2 regions of the Streptomyces sp. NPDC031100 genome follow, and region 2 is predicted to be linked to the other one. Evidence: riboswitches for the same ligand, from Rfam matches in the RefSeq annotation. Region 2 holds a riboswitch; the other holds the start of a gene.

Region 1 (3,968 bases), on a different contig from region 2:
AGATCGCCTCGGAGCAGGCCAAGCCCGACGGACTCGTGCTCATCAAGCCCGGCACGGAGCGTAAGCTGCTCGGCCCCATGTCGGTGCGGACGCTGCCCGGGGTCGGCCCGGCGACCGGTGACCATCTGAGACGGGCCGGGATCACGACGGTCGAGGAGCTGGCCGAGGCGGGTGAGGACGAACTCGTACGGCTGCTGGGCAAGGCACACGGGCACGCGCTGTACGCCATGGCACTGGCACGCGACGACCGGCCCGTGGTGGCCGAGCGGGAGACCAAGTCGGTGTCGGTCGAGGACACGTACGACGTGGACATCCACGACCGGTTGCGGGTCGGCCTGGAGGTGCAGCGGCTCGCCGACCGGTGCGTGCGGCGGCTGCGCGGTGCCGGGCTGTCCGGGCGCACCATCGTCCTGAAGGTGCGGCGGTACGACTTCTCGACGCTGACCCGCTCCGAGACGCTCAGAGGCCCCACGGACGATCCGGCGGTGATCCGGGAGGCTGCGGCACGGCTGCTGGAGTCGGTGGACACCACGGGCGGGGTCCGGCTGCTCGGCGTGGGCGTCTCCGGGCTGGCCGACTACACCCAGGAGGACCTGTTCGCCCAGGCGGCGGGCGAGCGGGCCGCGTCCGCGGAGGGGCCGGAGGAGGTCGTGCCCGAGGCCGTGGAGGACCCGGAACCGGCCGAGCGGCAGTGGCGTGCCGGGTATGACGTGCGGCACGTCGAGTACGGGCACGGGTGGGTGCAGGGCAGCGGTCTGGGGCGGGTCACCGTGCGCTTCGAGACACCGCAGTCCGAGCCGGGGCGGGTTCGTACGTTTCGGGTGGACGATCCCGGGCTGGAGCCGGCGGAGCCGTTGCCGCTGGTGTCGGACGTCGATACCGGTCTGTAGGGGGGAGGTCGTTCGGTGGGTGCGGGTTCGCCGTGGTTTTTCGCGCAGTTCCCCGCGCCCCCAGGGGCCGGCAAGAGTCCCTAGGCCATCCCTAGGCCTCCTCGCTGCCTGCCAGTTTGCCGAAATCGCGGTCCGGGGGCGGGGGAGCGGCGGACACGTCCAGGCCGTAGTGGTGGTAGAGCTGGAGTTCCTGTTCGGGGGAGAGGTGGCGGCCCACGCCGAAGTCGGGGGCGTCCTTGATGAGTGCGCGGTCGAAGGGGACCCGGAGGGCGCCTTCGACCAGCTCGCTGGGCTCCAGGGGGACGAAGGCGTCCCGGGAGAAGAGGCCGGTCCGTATGGCCGCCCACTCGGGCACGCCGGTCGCGTCGTCGAGGTACACCTCGTCGATGGTGCCGATCTTGGTGCCATTGCGGTCGAACGCCTTGCGGCCGATCAGGTTGCGCGGATCGATGCCGGTCTGCACGGTCCGTCTCCCTCCACTTGGTCGCAACTCATCCGTAAGCACTACGAAAGAGCACATTCAGGGAGGCGGCCACTCGAGGGCCCAGGCGTTGACCTCGCTGGTAGGCTGACAGCGGCTGCTGACCCCGTGCGGGAGAGTCCTCCGACCACCTCGGAGGCGCCGAAGGAGCAAATCCTCCCCGGAATCTCTCAGGCTCACGTACCGCACGGACGAGGTCACTCTGGAAAGCAGGGCGAGCGTCGACGGCTCTCGCCCTCACCGACGGTGAAAGCCGGGACCCTCGGGTGTCCGGTGAAGCTCTCAGGTTGAGATGACAGAGGGGGAGGCCGTCGGGGCAACCGTGCCGTGGTGCCCCTCGAAGGTCGCGTCAGACCAGGAGGCCTCCGCAATGACCGCCCATCGCACTCCGCTCTCCGAGCTCGAAGCGGGCATCCCCTTCGAGCAGCGCCACATCGGGCCCGACCCGGAGGCGCGGGCCAAGATGCTCGCGCACGTCGGCTACGGCTCCCTCGACGAGCTGACCGCCGCCGCGGTCCCGGATGTGATCAAGAACGCCGACGCTCTTGACCTGCCGGGTGCCCGCACCGAGGCCGAGGTGCTCGCCGAGCTGCGCTCGCTCGCCGACCGCAACCAGGTCCTCGGCTCCATGATCGGCCTCGGCTACTACGGCACCTTCACCCCGCCGGTCATCCTGCGCAACGTCATGGAGAACCCGGCCTGGTACACGGCGTACACGCCGTACCAGCCGGAGATCTCGCAGGGCCGTCTGGAGGCCCTGCTGAACTTCCAGACGATGGTCGCCGACCTCACCGGTCTGCCCACCTCCGGCGCCTCCCTGCTGGACGAGGGCACGGCCGCCGCCGAGGCGATGGCGCTGTCCCGGCGCATGGGCAAGAACAAGAAGGGCCTGTTCCTGGTCGACGCGGACGCCCTGCCGCAGACCATCGCCGTCATCGAGACGCGCGCCGAGCCGACCGGTGTGGAGATCGTCGTCGCCGACCTCAGCGACGGCATCCCGGCCGACATCGCCGCACGCGAGATCAACGGCGTGCTGATCCAGTACCCGGGTGCCTCCGGTGCCGTTCGCGACATCAAGCCGGTCATCGAGCAGGCGCACGAGCTGGGTGCCCTCGTCACCGTCGCCGCCGACCTGCTGGCCCTCACCCTGCTGACCTCGCCGGGCGAGCTGGGCGCGGACATCGCCGTCGGCACGACCCAGCGCTTCGGTGTCCCGATGGGCTTCGGCGGTCCGCACGCGGGCTACATGGCGGTGCACGAGAAGTTCGCGCGCAGCCTGCCCGGCCGCCTCGTCGGTGTCTCCGTCGACGCCGACGGGAACAAGGCCTACCGCCTCGCGCTGCAGACCCGTGAGCAGCACATCCGCCGCGAGAAGGCCACCAGCAACATCTGCACCGCGCAGGTGCTGCTCGCCGTGATGGCCGGCATGTACGCCGTCTACCACGGGCCGGAGGGCCTGCGGACCATCGCGCGGCGCACCCACCGGTACGCCACCATCGTCGCCGAGGGCCTGAAGGCCGGCGGTGTCGAGATCGTCCACGGCTCCTACTTCGACACCCTCACCGCGCGCGTGCCCGCAAAGGCCGCCGAGGTCGTCGCCGCGGGCCGGGACAACGGCGTCAACCTGCGTCTGGTCGACGCCGACCATGTCTCCCTCTCCTGCGACGAGACCACCAACCGGGCCCAGCTGGACGCGGTCTTCTCCGCCTTCGGCGTCGCCGGCGACATCGAGGCGCTGGACGCCACGGCCGCGGACACCCTGCCCGAGGCGCTGCTGCGCACCGACGACTACCTGACCCACCCGGTCTTCCAGGAGCACCGCTCCGAGACCGCGATGCTGCGCTACCTGCGCAAGCTGGCCGACCGCGACTACGCGCTCGACCGCGGCATGATCCCGCTGGGCTCCTGCACCATGAAGCTCAACGCGACCACGGAGATGGAACCGGTCACCTGGCCCGAGTTCGGCCAGCTGCACCCCTTCGTGCCCGCCGAGCAGGCCGAGGGCTACCTCACGCTCATCCGCGAGCTGGAGGAACGTCTCGCCGAGGTCACCGGCTACGACAAGGTCTCGCTCCAGCCGAACGCCGGTTCGCAGGGCGAGCTGGCCGGCCTGCTCGCCGTACGCGGCTACCACCGGGCCAACGGTGACGAGCAGCGGACCGTGTGCCTGATCCCGTCCTCCGCGCACGGCACGAACGCCGCGAGCGCCGTGATGGCCGGGATGAAGGTCGTCGTCGTCAAGACCGCCGAGGACGGCGAGATCGACGTCGAGGACCTGCGGGCGAAGATCGAGCAGTACCGCGACGAGCTGGCGGTCCTGATGATCACCTACCCGTCCACGCACGGCGTCTTCGAGGAGCACGTCGCCGACATCTGCGCCCAGGTCCACGAGGCCGGCGGCCAGGTCTACGTCGACGGCGCCAACCTCAACGCCCTGGTCGGCCTCGCCAAGCCGGGCCACTTCGGCGGCGACGTCTCCCACCTGAACCTGCACAAGACCTTCTGCATCCCGCACGGCGGCGGTGGCCCGGGCGTCGGCCCGGTGGCCGTACGCTCGCACCTCGCGCCGTACCTGCCGAACCACCCGATGCAGCCGG
Region 2 (3,968 bases):
GGGACAGCTTAAGCGCCTACCGGGTTGGAGCCCGATGTCTGTGCGCGGGTGCCGGTGCGTTGTGGCTTGTCGCGCAGTTCCCCGCGCCCCTGGGTCAGCTGCCCCTGGGGTCGGCTTCTAGTGGCCGTACTCGTAGAAGGGTCGGACGTTTGCCCTGAGCCATTCGGCCACCGGGTCGTCCGTCACGTCCAGGAGGACCAAGTTGACCGGCCACTGGACGGGGACGGTGCCGAGGGCGCGGCCCAGGGCTTCCAGGGGGAGGGCCCGGATGTCGCCCTCGTACTGGGTGAGCTCGACGCCGACGAACATCACCGGGTCGGCCGTCTCGACGGCGGCCAGGCAGCGGCGGGCGCTGAGGACCACGCCCGTGGCGGCGAACTCGGCGGAGGCGGCGGAGAGGAAGTCGACCGGGTCGTCCTGCCAGTCGGGCTCGAAGAGGCGGACCCGGCCCCCGGTGCTGGGTCCGTCCAGCGGCGTGCGGCCCGCGCGGCACAGCTCGGCCACCGCCTCGGGCGGCAGCGGCACGCCGACCACGCCGTCGGGGTTGACGGCGATGCCGACCTGCGGGGGCAGACCGCGGGCGAACTCCACCGCCGGGGCGATGGTGTACGACATGTGGGAGCCGGTCGCCTGGCGGAGCTGCTCCTCGGAGCTGAAGACCGGGACGTACACCTGGCCCTCGATCTCCAGGGTGGGCAGGTCGAGCGGGCCGCTCTGCGGGCCGCCCCCGTTCGGCAGCGGGATCCAGAGGAAGCTCCGGCCCAGGACCTCGATGATCCGGCCGCCGGCGGCGGGTATGCCGAGGGAGGCCGAGAGCACCTCCTCCAGCTCGTTGCCGGGCCAACCGCCGTGCGGGTGGGGGTGCGCCTGTGCCGGGAAGTCCGCGGGAGTGTCCGCCGGGAAGTCCATCTGCCTACCGCCTGCTGGGAACCATGCTGTGGATCAAAAGGCTAGCGGGTGCCTGTGACAGCGGCGGCTCCGCTCAGCCGGTGAAGGCTATGCGGTGCAGGACGTCCGCCGCGTCCCGGTCCAGCAGCACGGCCGAGCCGCAGCCGGCGGGCAGCTCGCCCCGCTCCACCGCGCGCAGCAGGCGGCCGGTCGTACGGCGGTGGCGGCGGAAGGCGTACCGGGACACGCCGCGGCCGCGCTCGCGCTGGCCGTCCCGGGCGGTGCCGGGGGTGACGTCGAGGAGCAGCAGGTGCAGGGTGCCGCCGCGGCGGCGGGCCTCGCGGGCGAGCCAGGCGCGCACCCAGGACTGGGTGCCGCAGTCGTGCACGACGACCCCGTCACCGGTGCGCAGGGCGCGGCGCAGCCCGGCGTAGTGGGCGAGGCGGACCAGCGGGCGGTAGAGCGCGTAGGGCAGGAGGCGGGGCATCCGGGCGTCCCAGCGGTCGCGGGTGTCCTGCGAGTCGATGCGGTGGCCGGGGACCGCGCGGTGCATCAGGGTGGACTTGCCGCTGCCGGGCAGGCCGGTGATCACCACCAGGTCACGGGCGCCGAAGAGCAGGGCGTGCGGGCTGTGGCCGGCACGGTCGCGCAGGTCGCGGACGACCGGGGCCGGGCGGTCGGCGCAGCGCTCGCGGGCCGGGGCGGAGGGCTGCTTCGGCACCGCGACGCCGGTGGTGGCGGCGTAGGCCGTGGTCCTGTTCACCGTGATCGTCCTCCCCTGTGTGCGTAGAGACCCCTTGCCCTTCGGATGTAAAGAGAAGGTAATGCGCCGTGTCCAGTGGTTCGGTGCGCGTACTGCCACAGCTCGGTTACAGATGCGGCCCTGACGGGTGGGGGCGCGGCGTGCAATGATGTGCCCGCCAACTGCATACCGGCCGCTTGAATCCGCGCGGGAGAGTCCCTGGCAGCACTGATGCCGGGGCGCCGAAGGAGCAAGTCCCTCCCTTGAATCTCTCAGGTCCCCGTTACCGCGCGGGCGAGGCACATCTGAAAAGCGGGCCGCTGTGTCAGCGGCTCCACCCAAGGTGCAAGCCGTGATCGTCCCTGTGGCGGTCTCGGCGAACCTCTCAGGTTCCGATGACAGATGGGGAGGAACTTCCTCGCCCGTCAGCCTGCCCTGGGAGACGACCGACCGATGAGCAGTACCGAACTCCGTCACACCGCGCTCGATGCCCTGCATCGCTCGCTCGGCGCGACGATGACCGACTTCGCCGGCTGGGACATGCCCCTGCGCTACGGCTCCGAGCGCGACGAGCACCTCGCGGTGCGCACCAAGGCCGGTCTCTTCGACCTCTCCCACATGGGCGAGATCACCGTGACCGGCCCGCAGGCCGCCGCCCTGCTGAACTTCGCCCTGGTCGGCAACATCGCCTCCGTCGGTGTCGGCCGCGCCCGCTACACCATGATCTGCCAGGCCGACGGCGGCATCCTGGACGACCTGATCGTCTACCGCCTCGCCGAGACCGAGTACATGGTCGTCGCCAACGCCTCCAACGCCCAGGTGGTGCTGGACGCGCTGACCGAGCGTGCGGAGGGCTTCGACGCCGAGGTGCGCGACGACCGGGACGCGTATGCCCTGATCGCCGTCCAGGGCCCGGAGTCCCCCGGCATCCTGAAGTCCCTCACCGACGCCGACCTGGACGGCCTGAAGTACTACGCGGGCCTGCCCGGCACGGTCGCCGGCGTCCCCGCGCTGATCGCCCGCACCGGCTACACCGGCGAGGACGGCTTCGAGCTGTTCGTGAAGCCGGAGCACGCGGTGGAGCTGTGGCAGGCGCTGACCAAGGCCGGCGAGGGCGTCGGCCTGGTGCCGTGCGGCCTGTCCTGCCGGGACACCCTGCGCCTGGAGGCGGGCATGCCGCTGTACGGGCACGAGCTGACCACGTCCCTGACGCCGTTCGACGCCGGGCTCGGCCGGGTGGTGAAGTTCGAGAAGGAGGGCGACTTCGTGGGGCGCGAGGCGCTCACCGAGGCCGCCGCCAAGGCTGAGGAGAACCCGCCGCGGGTGCTCGTCGGGCTGATCGCCGAGGGTCGCCGGGTGCCGCGCGCCGGGTACGCCGTGGTCGCGGGCGGCCAGGTGATCGGCGAGGTCACCTCCGGCGCCCCCTCCCCCACCCTGGGCAAGCCGATCGCCATGGCCTACGTCGACGCGGCGCACGCGGCGCCGGGCACCGAGGGCGTCGGTGTGGACATCCGGGGGAGCCACGAGCCGTACCAGGTCGTGGCACTGCCCTTCTACAAGCGCCAGAAGTAGACACTGGGCGCGGTCCGTCCCCGGGACGTGACGCTGCGCACATTCACCTGCTCATCAGCAGGTCCAGCAGTCCCCCATTCACCAGCACTCCCGCGCGTACAGGAGAATTCAGGCCATGAGCAACCCCCAGCAGCTGCGCTACAGCAAGGAGCACGAGTGGCTGTCGGCCGCCGAGGACGGCGTCTCGACGGTCGGCATCACGGAGCACGCGGCCAACGCGCTCGGCGATGTCGTCTTCGTCCAGCTCCCGGAGGTCGGTGACACGGTGTCCGCGGGCGAGTCCTGCGGCGAGCTGGAGTCGACCAAGTCGGTCTCCGATCTGTACTCCCCCGTGACCGGTGAGGTCACCGCGGTCAACCAGGACGTCGTCGACGACCCGTCGCTGGTGAACTCGGCCCCCTTCGAGGGCGGCTGGCTGTTCAAGGTACGCGTCACGGACGAGCCGGAGGACCTGCTCACCGCCGACGAGTACACCGCCTTTTCCGCCGGCTGAGGAGTCGTAGCCGTATGACTGTCCTGAACACGCCTCTGCACGAGCTGGACCCGGAGATCGCCGCCGCGGTCGACGCCGAGCTGAACCGCCAGCAGTCCACGCTGGAGATGATCGCGTCCGAGAACTTCGCGCCGCTCGCGGTGATGGAGGCCCAGGGCTCGGTCCTCACCAACAAGTACGCCGAGGGCTACCCGGGCCGCCGCTACTACGGCGGCTGCGAGCACGTCGACGTCGCCGAGCAGATCGCCATCGACCGGATCAAGGAGCTGTTCG

The links. A riboswitch is a leader RNA that binds a small molecule or an ion and turns the genes downstream of it on or off. The one in region 2 is predicted to bind glycine.
Region 1: it holds a riboswitch for glycine, as region 2 does, so the genes downstream of both, gcvP (aminomethyl-transferring glycine dehydrogenase) here and gcvT (glycine cleavage system aminomethyltransferase GcvT) in region 2, are expected to answer to the same signal.

What each region holds. Positions count from the first base shown of each region.
Region 1 is NZ_JBVIGN010000013.1:9,445-13,412, forward strand. Features, by position in the region: gene ACZ5DS_RS31725 (DNA polymerase IV) at 1-890, shown strand, start outside; gene ACZ5DS_RS31730 (PRC-barrel domain-containing protein) at 982-1,353, opposite strand; glycine riboswitch at 1,473-1,567, shown strand; gene gcvP (aminomethyl-transferring glycine dehydrogenase) at 1,742-3,968, shown strand, end outside.
Region 2 is NZ_JBVIGN010000004.1:532,356-536,323, reverse strand. Features, by position in the region: gene ACZ5DS_RS14335 (enhanced serine sensitivity protein SseB) at 118-909, opposite strand; gene ACZ5DS_RS14330 (AAA family ATPase) at 983-1,651, opposite strand; glycine riboswitch at 1,829-1,929, shown strand; glycine riboswitch at 1,930-2,042, shown strand; gene gcvT (glycine cleavage system aminomethyltransferase GcvT) at 2,084-3,202, shown strand; gene gcvH (glycine cleavage system protein GcvH) at 3,318-3,695, shown strand; gene glyA (serine hydroxymethyltransferase) at 3,710-3,968, shown strand, end outside.